Linked DNA regions of Silvibacterium dinghuense. The protein of the gene in region 1 interacts with the protein of each later gene in a pairwise test. Links are inferred from orthologs where the notes say so. Each region holds a gene or a part of one and is shown in the gene's direction. Other genes may lie near its edges.

Region 1 (11,605 bases):
AGGGACGGAAGGCATTTTGCAGAAAGGTTGTCCGGATGCCCACCCGTACGGTCAGGAATGGCTGATTGTCACGCTCCAGTCCAAGTGACAGGTTATAGACCTGGGGCGGTCCGAAGACCGTATGGATGGCGCGCAGCGGTGACTTCTGCAGCAGCGAGGCATAATCCTGACGCTGCGGAAGGCGATGATCCTGAAGCGCCGGATCGGGAGCAGTAACCAGTCCGTAACCATTGCGATCGGCAATGGCAATGTCGAGCACCGTCGGCGAGTAATTGATGACCGAGTTGATGAAGGAATTCAGGCCCGGATCGTCGCGCAGCGAATCGGCTACGGCCTGGCGCAGCGCTGCTGGGTCATTGGCATTGAACTGCTTATCGCGCAGCCCGTTTTCCAGCGCCTCGCGGACGGCGAACTGCAGCTGGTGGGCGATGATGTCGGTCGATGAATACGCCTGCTCGATGTGCTGCTGCAGCAGCTGCGTCATGTACAGCCAGGAGAGGACTGTAGCGATCAAAAATACGAGTACGGTGATCGCAGCGGCGAGTTTTGTCTTCAGTCGCATGTCTGAGGCAGCCATGCTCAGTGTAAGCCCGCAGGGCTGCGTCGCGCAGAGGCGACTATTCTGATATCACATTGCGGGAGAATGGCTTAGTGCTGGGCGTCCGAGTCTGCGGCGGCGCTGCCATACTCCTTCAGCTTGTTGTGCAGCGTCTTCAGGCTGATACCCAGCTTCTCGGCAGCGCGGGTCTTGTTATTGCTGGTGGCTTCGAGCGTTTTGAGGATCAGCATCTGCTCGGCTTCGTCCACCGTCGCGCCGACACGCAACTGGATGGCATCTTCCGCGATCTCGCCCGCGGGTCGGGCTGCGCGCGTGCCAAAGCCAGGCGGCAGATGCTTCGCCTCGAGCTGGTCTCCCAGAGAGAGCACCACGGCGCGTTCGATGGTATTGCGCAGCTCGCGCACGTTACCCGGCCAGTCGTAGCTCATCAGGCGTGAAAGCATTTCGCCATCGATGCCATTGACACGCCGGTCATGCTTGCGGCCCATATCCTCAAGCATCGCGTCCACGATTGCCGGAATATCTTCCTTATGCTCGCGCAGGGGAGGCATATGGATATTAAAGACATTCAGGCGATAGAAGAGATCCCCGCGCAGGTGTCCGTCGGCAACTGCCGTTTCCGGCTGCTTGTTCGTGGCGGCCAGCACACGCACGTCTACCGGAGCCTCGATCTTGCTGCCCAGCCGGCGCAGCTTCCGCTCCTCGAGCACGCGCAGCAGCTTGGCCTGTGTTCCGATCGGCATTTCGCCAATTTCGTCCAGCAGCAGCGTGCCTTCCTCGGCCAGCTCAAAACAGCCGGCCCGGCGTTCCACCGCGCCGGTAAATGCGCCTTTTTCGTGGCCGAAGATCTCGCTCTCGATGAGGGTTTCCGGAATGGCCGCGCAGTTCACAGCGACGAATGGCTTGGTCTTCCGCGGGCTCAGCTCATGCAGCGTCCGTGCCACCAGTTCCTTGCCCGTGCCGCTCTCGCCGGTGATCAGCACCGAGACATTCGACGGTGCTACCCGCTCGATCAGAGCGAAGACCTCCTGCATCTTCTTCGACGAGCCCACCAGCGGTCCCAGCACGCCGGTATCGCGTAGTTTGCGGCGCGTCACTTCGAGCTCACGCTCGGTTTCGCGCTGTCGCGTGGCATTTTGCAGGATAGTCCGCAGGCGTGTCGGATCGACGGGCTTCTGCAGAAAGTCGTAGGCGCCCATCTTCATGGCTTCGACCGCCAGCTCAATGGAGCCCTGGGCAGTGAGTACGACCACCGCCTGTTGCTCTTTCAGGTCATGCAGCCGCGAGAGCAGCTCGAGGCCGTCCATCCGCGGCATTTTCAGGTCGGTGACCACAATGCCAGGCTGCCAGGCCTGGATGCGCTCGATCGCCTCGAGGCCGTCGCGCGCAGTGTCGGTGCGATAGCCCCAGCCGGAAACCAGCTCCGCAAGGCCCATCAGGGCATGCGGTTCATCTTCGACAATCAGGACTTTCTCTTGGTTGACCATAGAGTACTGAGGGGGCACTCTCTCTTGTATCACGGAGAGAAGCGCTTGGCGCGGCTTTCAAAGCCGCTTCCCATGCGTATGGGATGTATCCTTATCACAGTGATGGACTTCGAGATTTCGCCGACCGATCTGCAACAAATTCTTGCCAGCCATTCCACTCCGGCAGACACTCAAAACTTCGTCCTGCTCGATGTGCGGGAGCCGTGGGAGTTCGAGGCGGCCAGCATCGCAGGCAGTACCCTGATGCCCATGGGAGAGATCCGCTCCCGCTTGCAGGAGCTCGATCCCGAGGCACACATCGTCACCGTCTGCCACCACGGTGTCCGCTCGCTCAATGTCGCACTCTGGCTCCGCCAGCAGGATTTCGAAAACGTGCAGTCGCTGCGCGGCGGCATCGATGCCTGGTCTGCGCAGATCGATTCGGCCGTTCCTCGCTACTAGGGTGTATCGACCTATTCGGGGATGCAGCGTTGCTGGGCCAATTTGCCCCGCAAACCGGAGGGCCGGGGCCGATTTTCCCGCTCTCCTCGTCACTCGTCGCTCGCAGATGTCCAATCTGCGTCGCTCCTCGCTCCTCGATAGCGAAAAAATCGGCTCCCGGCGCTCGCTCCTCGAATAGGTCGATACACCCTAGCTCGCATCCCTATCGAGTTGGGGCGAGCTGGGTGCCCCAACTCTCACTTCTGAGACATGGGAGAGCTTAAACCCCGACGAGAATAACCCACCCCACACAAGCCAACCTCTGGCTTGTATGGGCCACCCAGACTCTTTACTCGCGACCAAAAAGGAGCGGGTGCCGAAGGCGGGTCGCCCTATGCGGAATAGATATACTCGACTGTTGGATTCTTACCCCGCAGGAGTTTTGTCGATGTCCTCTGCCGCTGTCACGTTTGCCCGCGAAAACCAGCCCCGCTTCCTCGAAGAGCTCAAGACGCTGCTGCGCATCCCGTCGATTTCCACGCTGCCCGAGCATGCGAAGGATGTGGCAGCCGCTGCGAACTGGCTTGCGGCTGAGCTGAAGCGCATCGGCATGGAGAACGTCGAGATCATTCCCACCTCGGGTCATCCGCTGGTCTATGCCGACTGGCTCCATGCAGCAGGCAAGCCTGCCGTTCTCTGCTACGGACATTACGATGTGCAGCCGCCCGACCCGCTCGATGAGTGGACGACCCCGCCCTTTGAGCCCACCGAGCGCAACGGCAACCTCTATGCGCGTGGTGCCGTCGACGACAAAGGCCAGATGATGATGCACGTTAAAGCGCTCGAGTCGCTCTTTGCGGCGAACGGCGGCAAGCTGCCCATCAATGTGCGTGTCATCCTCGAAGGCGAGGAGGAGGTGGGCGGAGAAGGCATTGCCGCATTCGTGCGTGAGCATGGCGATCGCCTCAAGGCGGATTTCGCCCTGGTTTCCGATACGGAGATGTTCGCCCCTGAGCTGCCTACTCTCTGCGTCGGCCTGCGCGGCATGATTTACACCGAGATCGAGGCTCGCGGTGCGAAGACGGACCTGCACTCCGGCATGTATGGCGGTGCTGCCCCCAATCCCTTTGTTGCGCTTGCGCAGATTATCGCCCAGCTCAAGGACTCCGCCGGCCGCATCCTCATTCCCGGCTTCTACGACGCGGTGAAGGCGCCGAGTTCCGATGAGCTCAAGGCCTGGGCCTCGCTGCCCTTCGATGAAGAGGCTTACCGCGAGCATGAAGTCGGCTCACCGCAGCTCACGGGCGAGCCCGGTTTTTCCGTCCTCGAGCGCACCTGGGCGCGGCCCACGCTTGATGTCCATGGCATGCCCGGAGGTTTCACCGGCGCCGGCGCGAAGACCGTGATCCCCGCGAAAGCCGTGGCCAAGGTCTCCATGCGCCTTGTGCCAGACCAGACCCCGCAACAGGCCTTTGCTCAATACAAGGCTTATGTGGAGTCGCTGAAGCCGAAGGGGATCGAGCTCGATGTACGCATGATTCACTCCGGTGATCCCATCGTCATCGGTACCGATAACCCCTATATCGAAGCGGCCCGCGAGGCCATGCACCAGGTCTGGAACAAGGACACGGTCTTCGTGCGCGGCGGCGGCTCGATTCCCATCGTCGGCGATTTTGAGCGTCACCTGAAGATCCCCACCGTGATGATGGGCTTCGGCCTTCCTGACGACAACCTTCACGCGCCGAACGAGAAATTTCACATCGCGAACTACCATCGCGGCATTGAATCGATCATCGTTTTCTTTGAGCGGCTTGGAGCCGCGAAGTAAGCGCACACCTTCACACAGGGAACAGTCATGAGCTACGAACCGAATCCGAAACGCTACGATACGCCTGCCTTTCGCCGCTGCGGACACTCCGGCCTTCTTCTGCCGCCCATCTCTCTGGGCCTGTGGCAGAACTTCGGTGGCGCCGATGTCTTTGAGACCGGCCGCGCCATCCTGCGCCGTGCCTTCGATCGTGGCGTCACGCACTTCGACCTCGCCAACAACTATGGTCCGCCTTATGGCTCGGCCGAGGAGAATTTCGGCGAGATTCTTCGCAAGGACTTCCGTCCCTATCGCAATGAGCTCGTCATTTCGACCAAGGCCGGCTGGGACATGTGGCCCGGTCCGTATGGCATCGGCGGCTCGCGCAAATACCTGCGGGCTTCGCTCGATGACAGCCTGAAGCGCATGGGGCTCGATTATGTCGATATCTTCTACTCGCATCGTCCCAGCCCGGAGACGCCGCTTGAGGAGACGATGCGTGCCCTTGCCGACGCGGTTCGCCAGGGCAAGGCGCTTTACGTCGGCATCTCGTCTTATAGCCCGGAGGCCACCCGCGAGGCTGCAGCCATCCTCGAGAACGAAGGTGTGCACCTGCTGATCCATCAGCCCTCCTATTCCATGCTCAACCGCTGGATCGAAGAGGATCTGCTCGGCACACTCGATGAGCTGGGCGTCGGCTGCATTGCATTCTCTCCGCTCGCGCAAGGGCTGCTCACGGATAAGTACCTCAAGGGGGTGCCGCAGAACTCCCGCGCCACCGCAGCCGGCTCGTTTCAGAAGGGATTCCTGAACGCCGAAAACCTCAAGCGCGTTCGCGCCCTCAACAATATCGCAAAGAAGCGCGGCCAGAGCCTCGCGCAGATGGCTATCGCCTGGACGCTACGCGATCCGCGCGTGACCTCGGCGCTGATCGGCGCGCGCAATGTCGAGCAGCTCGACAACTCGCTTGATGCGTTGAAGAAGCTGAAGTTCACCGATACTGAACTAAAAGAGATCGATCGCCACGCGAAGGATGCGGAGATCGATATCTGGAAGGGTGCCCGCGAGGGCACGGCCTAAGCATGCGCGGCTTTGTCCTGGCCGGCGGCCAAAGCCGCCGCATGGGGCAGGACAAGGCCCTGCTTCCGTGGCAGGGACGCGCGCTCATCGAGCACTCGCTGGCGAAGTTCGAGGCCATGGGCATTTCCGCGCAGATTCTCGGCAGCCGTCCCGATCTTGCGGCATTTGCCCCGATCATTCCCGATCGTTTCCCCGGACACGGACCGCTTGGCGGTATCGAGTCCGCGCTGGCCGGCACGGACGCGGAGCTCAACCTCTTTCTCGCTGTCGATGTGCCTTGCGTGCCCGTGGATTTTTTGAAGTGGCTGGTAGAGCGCGCCGAAATGACGCGTGCGGGCGCGACCATCCCCAGTGCCGGAGGCCGGCTGCATCCTCTCTGTGCGGTATATCACCGCGGGCTGCACCCGTATCTCCGTACTGCGCTCGAAGCCGGCGATGCGAAGGTACAACATGTGATCCCGCAGGCTGCGGCCAGCGCCGGTCTTCGTGTGGATGATTTCGATATCGAGTCGATTGCCGCTACGGGTGCATGGCTTGAAACTGCGGGGAAGGTTCCGCTCCATCGCTGGCTTGAGAACTGGAACACCCCGCAGCAGTTTGCCCATGGAACTGCCGGTTTGTCCGGCAGGAGTCTGGCTGGCTCTAGTTCAGCGGCTGCTTCTTCGCCGAGGGGGTGAATTTGCGCAGTACGAACTCCTGGATCACGCCATTGGCCATGTTTGCCGCCAGGTTGACTCCGAAGGTTGAAATCACCAGTCCTGCACCGCGGTCGCGCTCGGGGTAATACGTCTCGGCCAGCGCGCCCGAGATGAGAAAGCCGCCCATGCTCGAATAGTTCACCTGCATCTTGCCGTTATCGCCATGGCAGAGGAAGGCGCTGGTAAGCGCATGCATCAGGCGTGACTTGGTCGACCCCTCACCCTGGTAGTAGTAGCGGGGATCCTGGTGCAGCAGGGAAGGAAGCACGGCGCCGCCGAAGAAGATATCGGTGAAGCCGTTGGCGTAGTTTGCCCCAACGCGCTGCCCGAACCCTGCCCATCCCTGCTGATAGTGCGGCGTATCCGCTGCCTGGTCGACGGCCGAGATGAATCCCACGCCGAGGAACGTAACCGGATTGCGTTCGGTGGCCATTGCCAGCTGAAACTTCAGCTTCGCGCTCAGGGGCACCGGGTGCTTGTCATACACCGTATAGAAGTTGGGGATGAAGCCCAGCACCTTCTGCTGTTCCGCCACGTGGACTTCCTGTTCTGCGATGGCGTTGGTGTCGAGCGTCGCGGTCACCGTCGTCACGGCAGCTGCAACGTTCATGCGGATGCCGGTAATCTCAAAATACTGGCCGGGCGTCAGCGTGATCTCCTGAGATTTCCACTGCGTAAATCCAGGAGCATCGATGGCCAGGTGATAGATCACGCCGGGATGCAGTCCGGCCTGCGAGAAAAAGCCGGTATCGTTGGCCGTGAGCATGTGATGCTCGTCGCCGCCGTCAATCACGACTGCTGCCTGAGGAATCACATCTCCGCGGATATCGGTAACGGTGCCTACCAGGGTGCCGGTCTGCGGATCAGGAGCCGCAACCTGTTGCGCAGGAGCGTATACAACGAGCGCACAGAAAATCAAAGCTATAGCAAACGAGCGAATGCGCATCGTGATGGAAGGTGCTCCTCATGACAGAAAAATATTCGTTATGTAAGACTCACTAACCCCCCGGTCTGGTGCAGAATTTTGCCGGAAATAGCCATGAAACAAATCTTTTGGCCAGAAAAACAGGGCACGGAGTAGCTATTCGGTCACAAAATCTGCATCTACGGTTGTTTATCCACGAATTTTGGCTTTTGCCGTAATCTGATGAGAGGAGTGGAATCTTTGTCGAATCAGGCTGATGAATCCGGGACATCACAGAATGATTTGCCCGTGATTGAGGCAATTCTGCCCAGCGGCGCCGCAGAGTCAGATTCTGTTTCCGGCAGAGAAGCCACTGGCCCGTCGGGTGAGATCGCCCCCTATGTCGCCTTCGAGCATGTCTCCAAGTCCTTCGGTAGCCTCACCGTCCTCGATGACGTGAGTTTCTTTGTGAATCCCGGGGAAACACTTTGCATCCTGGGCCGCAGCGGTGTCGGCAAATCGGTCTCGCTCCAGCAGATCATGGGGTTTCTCAAGCCCGATTCCGGCCGTATCGTGGTCGCGGGAGAAGACCTCTGCGGCTATACCGAGGAGCAGATGCAGCTGGTGCGCCGCAAGGTCACCATGGTCTTTCAGAACGGTGCGCTTTTCGACTCGCTCAGCGTCGGCGAGAATGTGGCCTTCCCGCTGCGCGAACGCCGCGAACTGGCCGAGGACCAGATCCTGCAGATCGTGAACGGCCTGCTCGATATGGTGGGCGTCTCGGGGATGAGCGATCTGCTGCCCTCCGATCTCTCGACCGGCATGAAGCGCTCGGTCGCCATCGCTCGTGCGCTTTCGGCGCAGCCCGAAGCCATTCTCTACGACGAGCCGACGACCATGGTCGATCCGCTCATTGGCCGCCTGCTCGGCGACCTCATCCAGAAGCTCAAGCACCAACTCCGCCTCACCAGCATTGTTGTTACCCACGACATGCGTTTTGCCGAGCGTCTTGCCGACCGCGTGCTCTTTCTGCACCAGGGCAAGGCCCACTTTTTCGGAACCATGGAGGAGATGAAAGCGTCCGACGACGAAATTCTCCGCCAGTTCCTCGAACTCGACGCCCTGGTGCTCCCAAGGGTCTAGCTTTTTCTTTCATGTCCGATACCATCGCAACTGCAAAAGACTTCATCGGCACCTGGCGCCTGATCGACTACGCCTTCATCCACGACGACGGGATCGTCGAAAAGCCGTGGGGCACGGACCTGCGCGGCTATCTCATCTACACCGCCGAGGGCTACATGAGCGGCAACCTCGGGCCCGCGCGCCGCAAGCGCGGGGTGATCGAGCGCATCAGCCCCGATCCCACCACGGATCGCCCACGCCGCAACCGCAACTACATTGCCTACACCGGCCGCTTTACCGTCGAGGGTTCGAAGGTGATTCATCACGTCGAGGCCAGCCTTTTCCCGCACTGGGTCGGGCGTCCCGAGGTGCGCGAGTACAGGTTCGAAGGCGACCGGCTTACGCTGCGTACAGAGCCGCTGCGCGCCGGCCGTCACACCATGGTCGCGCAGTTGCTCTGGGAGCGGGTCCGCGGCCATATCTGAACGCCTTGCGCGTGCATCGATAAGCCGTCGATTTTTCTCTGGCAAAGATCCCGCCCCATGCGCTAAAGTGCGCGGCGATGCTGCCTGTTCCGGACAATGCGAGGAGTTGGATACGTCCCGCAGTTCAGATTGCTGCTGCCGGGCTCGGCGCTTCCGCGGGCAAATTCGTCGAGAAGTATGCCGAGAAATATGGCGAAAGTGCCGCTGAGAAGATCCTGGATCTCGGCGAGGATTCCGTTCTCGACAAGCTCAAAGACCCCGCCCTCCATCTCGACGATCTCTATCGCCAGACGCTGCGCGTGAGCCTGCAACAGCTTGCCGGGCAGAGGAAAGACGACGAAGATCGCAGCTGGTTTCAGAACTGGGAGACGAGCCTTGCTGCCCCGCAGCCGCTCGCGCTGGATGCTGTGCCGTCCGGTCAGTATCGCCAGCTGGACGATGTTTTCTGCCGCACCATGATCCGCATCGACGCTGAAGGTGCGGCTATCGGAGCAGGCGGTAAGGCATCGATCACACTTACGCTGCGTGAGCTGCCTGTATCGCTGCGCGCAGCTTTGCTGGAAAGTATGCCGGCGCTCCTCGACCAGAACTTTCGCGCGCTCATCATTACTCCAGCCTACGAGCAGGCGTGGAAAAGCAGTCAGCTCATCTTTCAGGAGGGGGTACAGGACAAGCTCGAACAGATTGGGAATGACGCTGCTGCTACGCGGCAGCTGCTCGAGTCCTTCCTCCAGCAGCAATCCGGCGCGTCTGAAGAGAAAAAGCGTCTGGAGGCCGAGCTCGCCAGCCTTCGTGCTCAGCTGCTGGATGCAGACAAATCACAGCAGACCGCCACGCTCGTGAGCCTGCTGTCCATTCACGACTTTGCCGGGGCCCTTCATCTCAAAAACGACAAGATTACGCAGGACCGCAGCAAGCTGCAGCAGGGAAGTGTGAAGCCGGAAGAGCTTGCGCACGATCTTTTCGAACTCGGCATGATCCACGAGCTGCAGCGCGACTGGCTGAAGGCGCGCGACGCCTATGGAGAAGCCTGGCAGCTTGATCCGTCGTGCGGGCATGGCTTCAAATACGCCTACGCTTCGCAGACGCTCCATGACGATCGGACTGCCATCGAGATCTACGAGAAGATTGCCGATATGCCGGCTTCGTCGCCCGAGCGTGCTCCTCTGTTTACCAACCTCGGCATCCTCTATGCGCGTCAAGGCCGCAGCGCTGCTGCGGAAAAGGCGTATCTCAAAGCCATCGATCTCTATCGTGCGCTCGCCAGTCAGCAGCCCGATGCCTATCTTGCTGCGCTGAGCGGAACCTATGGTGATCTGGCCCAGCTGTACGGAAGTACCGGCGAGAGTGCGCAGAAAATCGACGAGATCTATCGTCTGGCCCTCGATCCGCTGCTTGAGGCAGGCAAGGCTGCTCCGCTGCTCTGGTTGCCGCAGATCGCCGAAATCTATACCGGAATTGGTTTTTACAAGGCTCGCATCGGCGACGACTCCGGTGCCGCATGGAGCTATCGCAAGGCTCTTGGAGCTTATAACGAAATACGCAGCCGCGGGGGTACGGCCGATATCGGCAAGCTCGCGGTGACACTGGCTCAGTTTGCCACGCTCGAAACCCGCCTCGATCCAGCTGCGGCAGGGGAAGACTATGAGTCGGCGATCGCTGTTCTAAGAGTTCTTACAGATAAGGCAAATGCCGCTATTTATGGCCCTCTGCTGATTGAGGCGTTGTATAGCCGCGCGCAGTGGCTGGCCGTGAACGGTCAGACCAGGGAGGCGGTTGCCGACTATCGCGAGGCCTTGAGCCTGTATCCCCATGACCTTGCCGCGATCGCGACGCCGGATGCCCGGCATCTGGCCGAAGCGCTGGACGCTCTCGGCGCGCTGCTTGCCGCTCAGAAAGACTGGCCTAACGCGGAAAAAATCTTCGATCGAGCTGTCACCGTGCGCACCGATCTTGCCCTTCGCGCCTCTCAGGCGCCGGATGCCGCCGCAGTGACCAGTCTCCTCAACCGGGCAAAGATGCGCGCTGCCGCCGGTCGTTTCTCCGATGCTTGGACGGACTGTGTCGAAGCTGGGCGCCAGATCGAGCCACTTTGGCGGGCCGATCCGCTGGCATGTGGCGATCTCCGCGCCCTCATATGCATCCTTCAGGCAGGTGTCGGCTCTCGTTTGCCCGATCAGCGAAAGGATCAGCTCTGTATGCTCGCCCAGGATGCTCTTGCCTGCGCCAGAGAAGCTGCGACAAGAGCAAAGGCCCAAACGATTGTGAACCAGCTTTGCGGTCCTAACGCCTCTCCTGCGCCAAATTCCTGAGCCTGACGCTTTTTCTCCTGCATCCAATCGAGCAGCTATCATATAGAGGTGTGGACGGCATCGGGCTCTGCCTGCCCGGAACGGCTGTCCGCATACCGTACAGCCTGTCGCTGATCAGACTACAACCGAGATATTTTCCGGAGACTACAAGCCTCGATGACCGCCTCGCTCTCCCATGCCGGCCGCCACCCCAGATGGATTCTCGTCCTTCTCGGCGCTCTCTGCGTGGTTACGCCTTTTGCCATCGACATGTATCTCCCCGCGTTCTCGCATATCGCCCGCGAGTTCCATACCGAGACACACTCTATCTCCCTCTCGCTTTCGAGTTACTTCATCGGTTTTGCCATCGGCCAGCTTTTCTATGGCCCGTTGCTCGATCGCTTCGGCCGCAAGCGCCCGCTCTATTTCGGCCTCATCGTTTACGTCGCCTGCTCTATCGGCTGCGCGAAGGCGCCCACCCTGCATGCCTTTGTAGCGCTGCGTACGCTGGAGGCCCTCGGCGGATGCGCCGCGCAGGTCGCGGCGATTGCCATGGTCCGCGACTTCTTTCCGGTTGAGCAGAGCGCCCGCGTTTTCTCGCTTCTTTTTCTCATGATCGGAGCCTCGCCGCTGCTCGCGCCTACCATCGGGAGCGCGCTCATGTCTGGTCTTGGCTGGCGCTGGATCTTCGTCGTCCTTGCCGCCATGGCATTTGTCATCCTGGTGGTTACATTCTTCCTGCTGCCGGAAGG
Region 2 (11,615 bases), 830 kb from region 1 along the record:
CCGACACCCCGCCCCACCGCGCTCGGCTCGCTGGTGCACTACATCACACATTTCGAAGGCAAACGGTTTGATCCTGCGAATATCACTTTCGACCTGATTCCGCCTCTCGAAGAAGAGTTACGCAAGAAGATTCGCGACAAAAAGGAACGGCACCGCATCCAGTGCGAGCGCGCGCTGACCGCATTTGACGCATGGCTGGCCGCGCTGCCGCATCCGGCATAACGGGGGACTCGCTCCCTGGCGCATCTCCGGACAGTGGAATTTCTGCTCTCAGCGCGACCATGACAGCGCGCAGGGAGTAGAATTCCGCCGCGCCATTCGCTGCGCAGACCGACCCGCGCTTCTGTTGGGACTTCCCGAGCCGGCCACAGCCTGGCGTTTCTGTCGTGGGAGGATTCCTATGTACAAGCTCCATACCGCAGGGACGATTTCCGTACTCCTCACCCTTGTCCTGCTCGGCGGCTGCGGCCGTCACTCCAACAAAGAGACGTATTACCTCGTATCGAACAACTTGAACCTGCCCTACTGGAAGACAGCAGTGGCAGGATTCGAAAAAGCCGCGGCGGAATACGACGTCACCGCAAAGGTGGTCGGCCCGCAAAATTACGACGCCTCTGCCGAGTCACAGGCCTTCGATCAGGCCGTGGCCACTAATCCGAGCGGCATCCTCGTCTCCGTAGCCGACGCCTCGGCCATGCAATCGCAGATCGATGCAGCGCTGGCCAAAGGAGTTCCGGTCATCACCATGGACTCCGATGCTCCGCACAGCCATCGCATCTTTTTCATCGGCACCAATAACCGCGAAGCCGGACACCTGGGCGGACAGCGCGTCGTAGACCGGCTGGGCGGCAAGGGCAACGTGGTCTTTTTCACCATGCCCGGCCAGCCCAATCTCGATGAGCGCCTGAACGGCTACATGGAAATCTTCGCCCAGCATCCGGGCATCAAGGTGGCGGAGATCTTCAACATCAAGGGCGACTCCGGCAACGCCATGGATAAGACGCCACAGTACCTGGCACAGACCGGCGCGAACAAGGTCGATGCGTTCATCTGCCTCGAAGCCTCGGCCGGCAAGGATGTAGCCGAGGTGCTCAAGCGTCAGAAAGCCACCGACCGCCTGCTGATCGCCATGGATGTCGATCCGGACACCCTGAACCTGATCAAGGAGGGCGTGATCGACGCCACGATCGCGCAAAAGCCATACACGATGGCCTACTACGGTCTGAAGGCACTCGATGAAATCCACCACGCGCCGCTGAAAAACCTGGGAGCCGACTTTGCCGTGGATACGTTCTCCCCGGTTCCGGTCTTCATCGATACCGGCACGGCGCAGGTAGACAAGGACAACGTAGACATCTACGCCGCCTCGGCCACACAAGCCGGCCAGCAATAACTGCTGCGCGCAGGGCGATCCGCCTTTGGCACCCGCTCCCGCTGATCGCAAGCTTGGGGTTGTTCTTCCTTTTGGAAAGAGGAACCCAGGGTGCCCCACGTCTCGATTTTGAGACGTGGGGTGGTACCGCTGCCAGTCCGCGACCAGCGGGAGCGGAGGCCGAAGGCAAAAGGCCGCGCGGTTAGCGCCGACCAGCGGGAGCGGAGGCCGAAGGCGAAATGCCTGGACGGCCAGTCCTGCGCAGCAGCCGGGGTATCATGGAGAGTTATGTCCTTTCCCCGCACGCGCGCCGTGGTTTGTCTCTCGGGGGGCATGGATTCGGTGGTCTGCGCGGCTCTCACCGCGCGCGACCACGATGCCTATGCCCTGCACTTCAGCTATGGTCAGCGGACCGAGGAGCGCGAGCTGAAAAGCGCCCGCGCAGTCGCGGAAACGCTCGGATTCAAAGACTTTTTACATGTGAAGTTTGATTTCTTCCGGCGCATCGGCGGCTCGGCGCTGACCGACGATTCGATCGCGGTCCCGAAGGCTCCGGAAGAGGAGCCGATCGGCCATTCCGTGCCCGTGACCTATGTTCCCTTCCGCAACGCGCACTTTCTTTCCGCGGCGGTGAGCTGGGCCGAGGTACTGGGAGCCCGGCACATCGTCATCGGCGCCGTCGAGCAGGACAGTTCCGGCTATCCCGACTGCCGTCCGGCCTATTACGAGGCATTTCAGACCCTGATCGAGCGCGGAACGAAGGACGGAGACATCAAAGTTTCCACTCCGCTCATCCATATGCGCAAGAAGGAGATCGTGGCGCTGGGCCTTGAACTGAACGCTCCGTTCCATTTAACGTGGTCCTGCTACTCGGGCGCCGAGGCGGCGTGCGGAGAGTGTGACAGTTGCGTGCTCCGCCTGCGCGCATTTCGCGAAGCAGGCCTCACCGACCCGATTCCCTACGTCAGCAGCAAAGGATAGGCTACCCGGGCAGAACAAGCCGGGAGCGAAACAATCGGCAAACAGATTCGGACCTCGCCTTTCGCCCACGCGGCGCAAGGGCCAGGCGCTCAGAAAGTACCCAAGGAGATCAAAAGAATGGGAACGAAGATTACCAGCAGCACAAGCCTCCGGCTGGCCCTTGGGCTGGCTCTTACCGCCGCACCTTTTGCGACCGCCTCGTTTGCGCAGGATGCGCCGGGTAAGCTGCACGGCCACGTCATTGACCCGGCCGGCGTACCGATCGCGGGCGTGAACGTCGAGGTGAGCACGGACGGCAAGACCGCAAAGTACACCTTCAAGACCAATGACAGCGGCGACTACACCGGCGACGGCATCGCTCCCGGCACCTACGTCATTACGCTCGACAACGCAACCGGCAAGCCGATCGACCAGTTCCAGAACGTGAAGATCACCTCCGGCGCCGACACCGCACAGGACTTCGACCTGACCCGTGCCGACTATGTGGCCAAGCTTTCCCCCGAGCAGCGCAAGCAGCTCGAGGAAGTGCGCACGAAGAACGCTGCCGCCCTCAAGGAGAACGGCGTCATCAAGAACCTGAACGCCGACCTGAAGGAAGCCCGCCAGGATAACCACGACAAGAACTACGCCGCTGCCGACGCGCTGATGACCAAGGACACCACGGCCAAGCCCGACGCGGCTGTACTCTGGGTGGAACTGGGCGTAGCGCAGAAGGGTGAGAAGAAGTACCCCGACGCCGAGACCTCGCTCAAGAAGGCAGTGGAGCTCGACAACGCCGGCGGCAAGCCGAACCCGGAGATCGAGGCAGCGGCCAACGACGCACTGGGTGAGACGCTCGCCACTGAAGGCAAGATTCCCGATGCTCAGGCGGCTTACGAGGCAGCGGCCAAGGCTGCTGCGACCAAGGACCCGAAGGCGGCCTTCATGCACTACCAGAACGAGGCCATCATGATGGATCGCGCCGGCAATGTGGATGCGACCGTCGCCGCCGCCGACCAGGCCATCGCCGCCGACCCGACCCAGCCCATCCCCTACTACCTGAAGGGCAAGGCGCTCATCAACAAGGCGACCGTGGACCCGAAGACGCAGAAGATCGTTGCGCCTCCGGGCTGCGCCGAGGCCTACGAGAAGTATCTCGACCTGGCGCCGAACGGTCCCTTCGCAGCAGATGCGAAGAACATCCTCGACTCGCTCGGCACCAAGATCCAGTCGAAGTACAAGGCCAAGTAATCGCTCCAATCGAAACGCCGAACGCCGTCCCTCCGGGGACGGCGTTCGTGTTTTCGGGCTGCCGATCTAAGATGCAAGGGTGAGCGATCGAGTATTGAGCTACGAAAATGCAGCGTCCACCGTTCTGGAGCAGGGTCGCATAGCGGCCACTGCCGCGCGGCGAATGGAAGATGTGGCTCTCGGCAAAGCTCCCGGCAGAGTGTTGGCTGCAACCCTGCTTGCCGACCGTGACCAGCCGCCGTTTCCGCGCTCGGTGCGCGACGGCTACGCGGCCCGCGCCGCCGAGCTTGACGGGCGCCCCCTGCAGGTGATCGGACAGATCCATGCCGGCGAAAGCTGGACAGGCGCCACGCCTGCAGAGAACGAGGCCATCGAGATCATGACCGGCGCGCCGCTGCCCGAAGGACTGGACTGTGTGGCGATGATCGAGCACGTGCGCGAAGAGAGTGGCCGCATCACGCCCGAGGCCGGACGCCGCTGGCGCGTGGGCGAGAATGTCGTCCCGCGCGGGGCCGAGGCGCGTGCAGGAGCGGCACTGGTGCCAGCAGGCACACGGCTGGGGACTCAGCACGTGGCCGTAGCGGCGATCTGCGGCTACAGCCAGGTCAAGGTCTATGCGCGGCCGCGCGTCGCCATCCTGGCAACGGGCGATGAACTGGTCGGTCTCTCCGAAATGCCGGGGCCATTCCAGATTCGTAACTCCAACAGTTACTCATTGGCGTCACAGGTGGAGCGCGCTGGCGGAGAAGCAATGATCCTGCCCGCTGCTCCGGACCAGCTCGAGACCATTGCCGACTCGATCCGCGAGGCTGCGCAGTACGACATGATCCTGCTTTCAGGTGGTGTCTCGATGGGTCGCCGCGACTTCGTCGAGCTGGCGCTCGAGAGCCTGGGCGCGGAGTTCTTCTTCACCGGCGCGAAGATTCAGCCAGGCAAGCCCGTCGTCTTCGGGCGCATCCCAGTGAATCAAGGCTGGCGATATTTCTTCGGACTGCCGGGGAATCCGGTCTCGACCATGGTGACCTTCGCACTCTTCGGCGCGCCGCTGCTGCGCGCGCTCTCCGGCGAATCCGAAAATCGCTGGCCCCCGCGATTCCTCACCGCACGGCTCACTGCAAAGGCCGAAGGCAGGCCAGGCCTCACGCGCTTTCTGCCTTCGCGCTCGGCGACCACAAGGCACGGGCTCGAAGTCCATCCTGTGCCCTGGCAGGGCTCGGGAGATCTAGCCGCGACAGCGACCGCAGGCGTCTTCGCGGTAGTGCCGGAAGAAGGACTCGCAGCCGGTGCGGAAGTACGGGTGGTGGAACTGTGAGCGAAACACAGAGATCAGGAGGAGATGGAGTGGAAAAGCTCTCGCATTTTGACGAGACCGGACGAGCACGCATGGTAGACGTCAGCGAAAAGGCACAGACGCGGCGTGAGGCAACTGCCGCGGCCTTCGTAGCGATGGATCAGCGCGTCCTCGCCGCCCTGCCGCAGAACCCGAAAGGCAATCCGCTCGAGACGGCGCGCTTTGCCGGCATCCAGGCAGCGAAGCAGACCGCGATGCTCATCCCCATGTGCCATCCGCTGCCCCTGAGCTTCATCGATGTTGCAGCGACGATCACCGAGGGCGGCATCGCCATCGAAGCCACGGCGGCAACCACCGCCGGCACCGGCGTCGAGATGGAGGCGCTGACCGCCGCGTCCATTGCCGCGCTGACCGTTTACGACATGTGCAAGGCGCTCGACAAGGGCATCGTCATCCGCGAAGTGCGGCTGCTCAGAAAGACCGGAGGCAAAAGCGGAGACTATACCGCAGCCGACAGATAGAACCCCGAGTGCCCCGCATCTCATTCTTATCAAGATGTGGGAGAGTACAGAACATCGGATCGGGGCCAGCAAAGTTTGCACCTTCCCATGTCTCAAGATCGAGACATGGGAACTCAGCTTCTTCTCTACCTGGGGACGAACAACACCCCTCCGCGACCAGCGGAAGCGCCACGCGAAGCAGGTCGCCCTGCGCGCAGCAGCTATACCACAGTCGCAAGGTAAACACCGAACCACTGCCGCGGATCGCTCCAGCAGCGCGTCAGGGCAAAGCCTGCGCGCTCGATGATGGAGGCGATGGACTCCGGCGTGAATTTGTAACTGTTCTCGGTGTGAATCGTCTCGCCGCGCGCAAAGCGCACTTCGAGATGTAACGCCGGAATCGAAACCGTCTGCGCGATGAGGCTCTCAAGATGCATCTCGATGCGCGACTGCTCCTGATTCCAGCGGGCGCGATGGCGGAAGGTGCGCAGGTTGAAGTCGGCTCCGAGCTCGCGATGGATCCGCGTGAGAACGTTCTTATTGAAGTCGGCCGTCACCCCTGCGGCATCGTCATAAGCCGGGATGAGGACAGACGCATCCTTGGCGCGATCGGCCCCGAGCAGCAGATGATCGCCGGGCGCAAGAATGCGGCGCGCCTCGCGCAGCACCTGCACCGCATCCGCAGGCTCGAAGTTGCCGATGCTCGAACCGATATAAAGGACCAGCCTGCGGCCTTCGCACGGAATCGGCTCGATGCCCTGCGTGTAATCGCCGACACGAGACTCGATGCGCACGCCGGGAATGCCCTCAGCGATATGCTGCTCGGCCGCGGCCAGCGCGGAGGCCGATACATCGATGGGGTAGTAGTCGACCGCGCCCTGGCTGCGGATCGCAGCACGCAGCAGCAGACCGGTCTTGGTCGCCGTGCCCGCTCCCAGCTCAATCATGGTCAGCGGCCCAGACTCTGCAGCAGCGGCGGCGATCATCTCATCTCCGTGCTCGGCAAAGATCGCGCGCTCGGTGCGCGTGAGGTAGTACTCGGGCAGCTCGGTGATCGCTTCGAAGAGCTCCGAGCCCCGCTGGTCATAAAAGAGCCAGGGACAAAGCGTCTTGGGCCTGGAGGTGAGGCCGCGATAGACCTCGGAACCCACAGGCGTACAAGCGGCTTCCGGTAAAGAAAGAGTCGACGATACAGCGTGCATGCAAAGGGACCCGGCTTTCGGTTAGTCTTTCGTCTCTAAAAAAAGAAACTCACGAGTGCATCTACGAACTAACGGTTGGCCAGACGCAGGCCCGCAAACTGCCAACGGGTATCCGGCGAAAAGAAATTCCTGTAAGTCGAACGGATATGACTGGCCGGGGTAACGGCAGAGCCGCCGCGCAGGACCATCTGGTTGCACATGAACTTGCCGTTGTACTCGCCGAGCGCTCCGGGCTCCGCGGCAAATCCCGGATAGCCGAGATACGCGCTGGCCGTCCACTCCCACAGGTCGCCATACATCTGCTGCAGACCTGCGCCAGAAGACGCGGGCATGGGATGCAGCTCGCCGGATTCGAGGAAATTGCCAGTTGCCGGCTCGGGGATGGTCTCCGCCGCAGCCTCCCACTCCTGCTCCGTGGGCAGGCGCTTGCCCGCCCAGCGGGCAAAGGCATCGGCCTCGAAATAACTCACATGGCAGACCGGCGTAGCCAGCATCGCCGCGAGCGGCATGGCACCGGCCAGGGTGAAGAGCTGCCACTCGCCGTCATCCCCATGGAACCAGTAGAGCGGCGCGCTCCACTGCTGCGCCTTCACCGTCTCCCACCCCTCGGAGAGCCACAGCTCCGGACGCTGATAGCCTCCGTCACGCATGAAGTCGAGATACTCGCCGCAGGTCACCAGCCGCGAGGCAAGCGTATAGGGCTCGAGATAATGCCTGTGGCGGGGCCGCTCGTTGTCGAAGGAGAAGCCCTCCCCGCGATGGCCGATCTCGACCAGGCCGCCGGGGAAGTCGATCCAGCGTACAGGCGGAGCCTCCGTAGCCACTGCCAGCGGCTCGCTGCGATAGGCCGCATGCAGCGGATTCACCCAGAAAGCATTCTTCACGTCGTAGGCCAGCAGCTCCTGGTGCTGCTGTTCATGGTGCACGCCGATGGTGATGCGGCGTACAGCTTCAGGATGCGCAGAGGACTCGAGCAGACGCTCGACAGCCGCATCGACATGGTGGCGGTAAGCGCGGATCTCTTCCAGCGAGGGCCGGGAGAAGCAGGCGCGCAGCTTCTTGAGCGGCTGGTCGGAGACGGAATTGTAGTAGCTGTTGAAGAGCCAGACGAAGTCGGGATGGAAGGGACGGTATCCCTCGAGGTAGGGGGTCAGAACGAAGGTCTCGAAGAACCAGGTGGTGTGGGCCAGGTGCCACTTCACCGGGCTGGCCTCGGGGCAGGACTGCACCATCATGTCTTCCGGGGTAAGCGGCAGGCAGAGCGTTTCCGTCTGCTGCCGCACACTACAAAAGAACAGGAGCAGATCCTGCGACGATGCAGGCCGTACAGACAGGGTTTCGGCGGCCGGGCTTACCGTTGCATGCATGGCGTGCTCACCTTCCTGAAAGGGATTGGCCGGGCACGCGGCAATGCGGCTCCGGGTTAAAAAGATCGGACAGGATCGGGGCTGCAAAAATCGGGCAGAGTCGGAGCCCTGCTACGGTTCTGGCCACAGTTGCCGGTCTCTATCTCTGATTGAGAACAGGACAGACGGCGAAACGTTGCCAGAGCCCTGCATATCAAACGCAAACCGCTGCTTCCAACAGATGCGCGAAACCCGGGGAAGGCTTCGCAGGATATTCTCAGGCTTATCGATACCTTGCGTCTTCCAGGCTACAGAAGGCGTCTATCACGCAGCCTATCAGCGCTTCCGCTTTCCCCCGAGACTGTAGCAGAAAGGACTGAATGTCGTGACCAGATTCCGCAAATTCCCGCTCCTGCTCCTGCTCGCGCTGCTGGTCGGAGCCATCCCGGCGGTCGCGCAGGACCCTTCAGGCGGACAGGACGGGCCTCCGCAGGGTGGTCCCGGCGGCCCAGGTGGCGGTCCGGGCGCGGGCATGATGCAGGCCTTTAATGAGCACGGCGTGCAGGGCACGGTGACGGCCATCAGCGGCTCGAATCTGACCGTAAAAACCGATGATGGCACCACCTGGAAGATCGAGACAGGCCCCAACACCCGGGTCCGCAAGCAGCGTGACCAGATCAAGCTGACCGATATTCACGTCGGGGACATGGTCGGCGCCTTCGGTGACAAGGACGACAAGGCGAAGGACCTCGGCGCAATCGCCGTGATCGTCATCGACAAAGAGCAATACGAAAAGGCCAAGGCGGACTTCGGCAAGACCTGGACAACAGGTGTGGTGCAGTCGATCGTCGAGACGAAGATCACCATCAAGCGTCCGGACAATGTCGTGCAGACCATCGTCGTGGACGAGAACACCTCATTCCGGAAGCGCCGCGACAGCATCACCCTGGCCGATATCAAGGCAGGCGACAACATAACCGCGCGAGGCGGACTGCAAGGCACGGACTTCCTGGCCAAGACGCTGAATGTCGGCGGCCCTGGAGGACCAGGTGGTCCGGGCGGCCGAGGCTTTGGCGGTCCTGGAAACGGGCCGGGGAACGGGCCCGAAAGTGGCAATCCTCCGCAAAATCCCAACTTTTAATTGAAAACAGGCCATGATGCAGCGACTCCTTTCCACGATTGCTCTACTCGCCGTGTCTCCGCTGGCAGCTTCAGCGGCGAGTGCCCCCCTTTCGCGGCAACAGGCTGCCCCTGCCCAGGCAAGTCCTGTCCAGACAAGTTCTGGTCAGGCGGGTTCGGCGCAGGCAGATGCGGCGCCGTCGTCTCCCGTCCAGACCGGCGGCACCATCCACGGCACGGTCAAATCGGGCACCACACCGCTGCCCGGCGTGAGCATCACAGCCACGAATACGCTCACCGGCAAGCGCTACTCGACGGCCACCGATGCGACCGGCGCCTACAGCATGACCATCCCCGCCAATGGCCGCTACGTGGTAAAGACCGAGCTGGCCGCCTTTGCCGAGTCGACCGGCGAAGCCCTGCTGAACGCCACCGGGCATGACCGCACGGTGGACTTCACATTGCTGCTGGCCTCGCGCGCGGCAGCACAACAGCAGCAGGAGACGGCCTCATCCGGCAGCACAGGCGGAGCACGGCAGTATGGCAGCGGACGCGGTGCGCAAAATCTCTCCCTGCTGGGTTCGGCTTCTGATCTGATCAGCGCGGCAACCGGCAGCGGCGCAACCGAAAGCGCGACACAGCTGCCCAGCCTGGCCAGCGCGACCGATACCTCGACCGAATCCGTGGCCGTAGCTGGACAGACCGGCTCGACCGATCCCTTTGCCGGCATGCACCCCGGTGACGGACCACCCGATGGCGGACCGGACGGTCAGGGCGGTCCAGGCAGTGGTGGTGGTCCTGGCGGCGGCGGACCGGGTGGCGGCGGCCCCGGAGGGGGTGGTCCAGGGGGTGGAGGTCCCGGCGGCGGTGGTGGCTTCGGTGGCGGTGGATTTGGCGGCGGTGGCGGACGCGGCTTTGGCGGACGCGGCAATTTCCGCAACTTCAATCCGAACAAGCCCCACGGCGCGCTCTTCTGGAGCGGCGGTCCCTCCACCTTCAATGCGCAGAATTTCTCCATCCGCGGAGCCGAGGTCGAACAACCGAGCTACGACTCGAACAAATTCGGCCTGACATTCCTTGCCGCGCCCTATATTCCGAAGATTCTCGAGCACGATACAAAGGATTTCGTCTTCTTCTCGCTCTCCGGCACGCACTCGTCCTCGCCCTTTGACGAGTACGGCACCGTGCCGACGGCGGCAGAGCGCGCCGGCAACCTCTCCAGGCTGACCAACAGCGCCGGAGAAACAATCACCATCTACGATCCCAATACCGGCCAGCCCTTCGCCTCGAACACCATTCCCACCGCGCGCCTCTCCTCGCAGGCCACGGCGCTGCTCGGGTATATGCCGCTGCCGAACCTTTCCGGAACCACGCAGAACTACCGCGCGCTTTCTACGGAAGAGACAAATACCACCACCCTGGGCCTGCGGCTGATCCACAACTTCGGCAGCGGCGGCAACCAGCAGGCCATGCGCAGCATGATGCGCCACATGATGGGCCAGGGAAATCCCCAACTGACGCAGAACATCAGCGGCAATTTCAACTACAGCCACACCGCCAACGACAGCCTGGACATCTTTCCCGAGCTGAGCGGCAAGACCCAGACGCATCAGTACTCGCTGCAGCTGGGCTACTCGGCAAGCAAGGGCCATATCACCGAGATGTTGAATGGCACCTGGAACTACAGCGACACGCAGACGACGAATTACTTCACCAATAAGACCGACATCGCCAGCCAGATCGGACTCAACGGCCTGCCCACCGATCCCCAGCTCTACGGTCTGCCCGACATCACGCTCAACCAGTTCACCAGCATGAGTGAGCAGGCGCCGAAATTCCAGCAGAACCAGACCGTCGGCCTCTCGAACACGGTCGCGTGGATTCACGGCAAGCACAATGTGCGCTTCGGCGGAGACATCAAGCGCGTGCACCTGAACATGCTGAGCGAGACCAATCCGAGCTACACCTTCACCGGCCTCTATACCGAAGCGCCAGGGACCAGCACGGACACCTCGACCGGCACCGCAAGCACCGGCTCTTCGCTGGCCGACCTGCTGCTCGGACTGCCGCAGGCCACCAGCATCACCGCTCCATATCAGAAGGCATACCTGCGCGAGAACACCTACGACGCCTACCTGCAGGACGACTGGCGCGCGCTCAAGAACTTCACGGTACTGTATGGCCTGCGCTGGGAGTATTTCTCACCCTACTCGGAGAAATACGACCGCCTCGCCGAACTCGATACCGGTTGCAATTTTGCCTGCGTGTCCGCAGTGACGGCTAACGGTGTCGGTCCTTACAACGGCAAGTATCCGCGCACACTGGTCAATCCGGAGCGTGGGAATTTCTCCCCACGCATCGGCATCGCCTGGCGCGCGATCAAGGAGACAGTCGTACGCGCCGGATACGGCATCAACTTTGCCAACGGACAGTATGTGAAGTTCGTGAATGACTTCGCATTCCAGGCTCCCTATGCGAATGTGCAGTCGAATACGAACTCGCTGACCGAGCTGCCCACCTATACGCTGCTCAATGGCTTCAGCACCGAACCACCGACCGAAGGCGACTACGCCG

What was found.
Region 2: the proteins of mobA (region 1) and ESZ00_RS04075 interact in binary tests that used the Escherichia coli proteins (3 or more experiments, as listed by UniProt). The link is inferred for Silvibacterium dinghuense from one-to-one orthologs.

Annotation. Positions count from the first base shown.
Region 1 is NZ_SDMK01000001.1:195,810-207,414, reverse strand. What follows is about bases 4,325-7,192. They hold mobA (molybdenum cofactor guanylyltransferase), read left to right. Parts: upstream 4,325-5,355; coding sequence 5,356-6,030; downstream 6,031-7,192. Other genes in these bases: ESZ00_RS00795 (carboxypeptidase-like regulatory domain-containing protein), read right to left, coding at 5,996-6,997; mgrA (L-glyceraldehyde 3-phosphate reductase), read left to right, coding at 4,325-5,353. Also shown: ESZ00_RS00825 (two-component system sensor histidine kinase NtrB), read right to left, coding at 1-562; ESZ00_RS00820 (sigma-54-dependent transcriptional regulator), read right to left, coding at 649-2,046; ESZ00_RS00815 (rhodanese-like domain-containing protein), read left to right, coding at 2,119-2,487; ESZ00_RS00810 (dipeptidase), read left to right, coding at 2,915-4,294; more of mgrA, read left to right, coding at 4,322-4,324; ESZ00_RS00790 (ABC transporter ATP-binding protein), read left to right, coding at 7,346-8,098; ESZ00_RS00785 (lipocalin-like domain-containing protein), read left to right, coding at 8,110-8,562; ESZ00_RS00780 (tetratricopeptide repeat protein), read left to right, coding at 8,640-10,874; ESZ00_RS00775 (multidrug effflux MFS transporter), read left to right, coding at 11,031-11,605. UniProt on the Escherichia coli protein: Transfers a GMP moiety from GTP to Mo-molybdopterin (Mo-MPT) cofactor (Moco or molybdenum cofactor) to form Mo-molybdopterin guanine dinucleotide (Mo-MGD) cofactor.
Region 2 is NZ_SDMK01000001.1:1,031,212-1,042,826, forward strand. What follows is about bases 2,901-5,778. They hold ESZ00_RS04075 (molybdopterin molybdotransferase MoeA), read left to right. Parts: upstream 2,901-3,662; coding sequence 3,663-4,895; downstream 4,896-5,778. Other genes in these bases: ESZ00_RS04070 (carboxypeptidase-like regulatory domain-containing protein), read left to right, coding at 2,901-3,583; moaC (cyclic pyranopterin monophosphate synthase MoaC), read left to right, coding at 4,925-5,395; egtD (L-histidine N(alpha)-methyltransferase), read right to left, coding at 5,596-5,778. Also shown: methylenetetrahydrofolate--tRNA-(uracil(54)-C(5))-methyltransferase (FADH(2)-oxidizing) TrmFO, read left to right, coding at 1-222; ESZ00_RS04060 (substrate-binding domain-containing protein), read left to right, coding at 401-1,393; 7-cyano-7-deazaguanine synthase QueC, read left to right, coding at 1,661-2,353; more of ESZ00_RS04070, read left to right, coding at 2,471-2,900; more of egtD, read right to left, coding at 5,779-6,525; ergothioneine biosynthesis protein EgtB, read right to left, coding at 6,645-7,943; ESZ00_RS04095 (DUF5666 domain-containing protein), read left to right, coding at 8,308-9,063; ESZ00_RS04100 (TonB-dependent receptor), read left to right, coding at 9,077-11,615. UniProt on the Escherichia coli protein: Catalyzes the insertion of molybdate into adenylated molybdopterin with the concomitant release of AMP.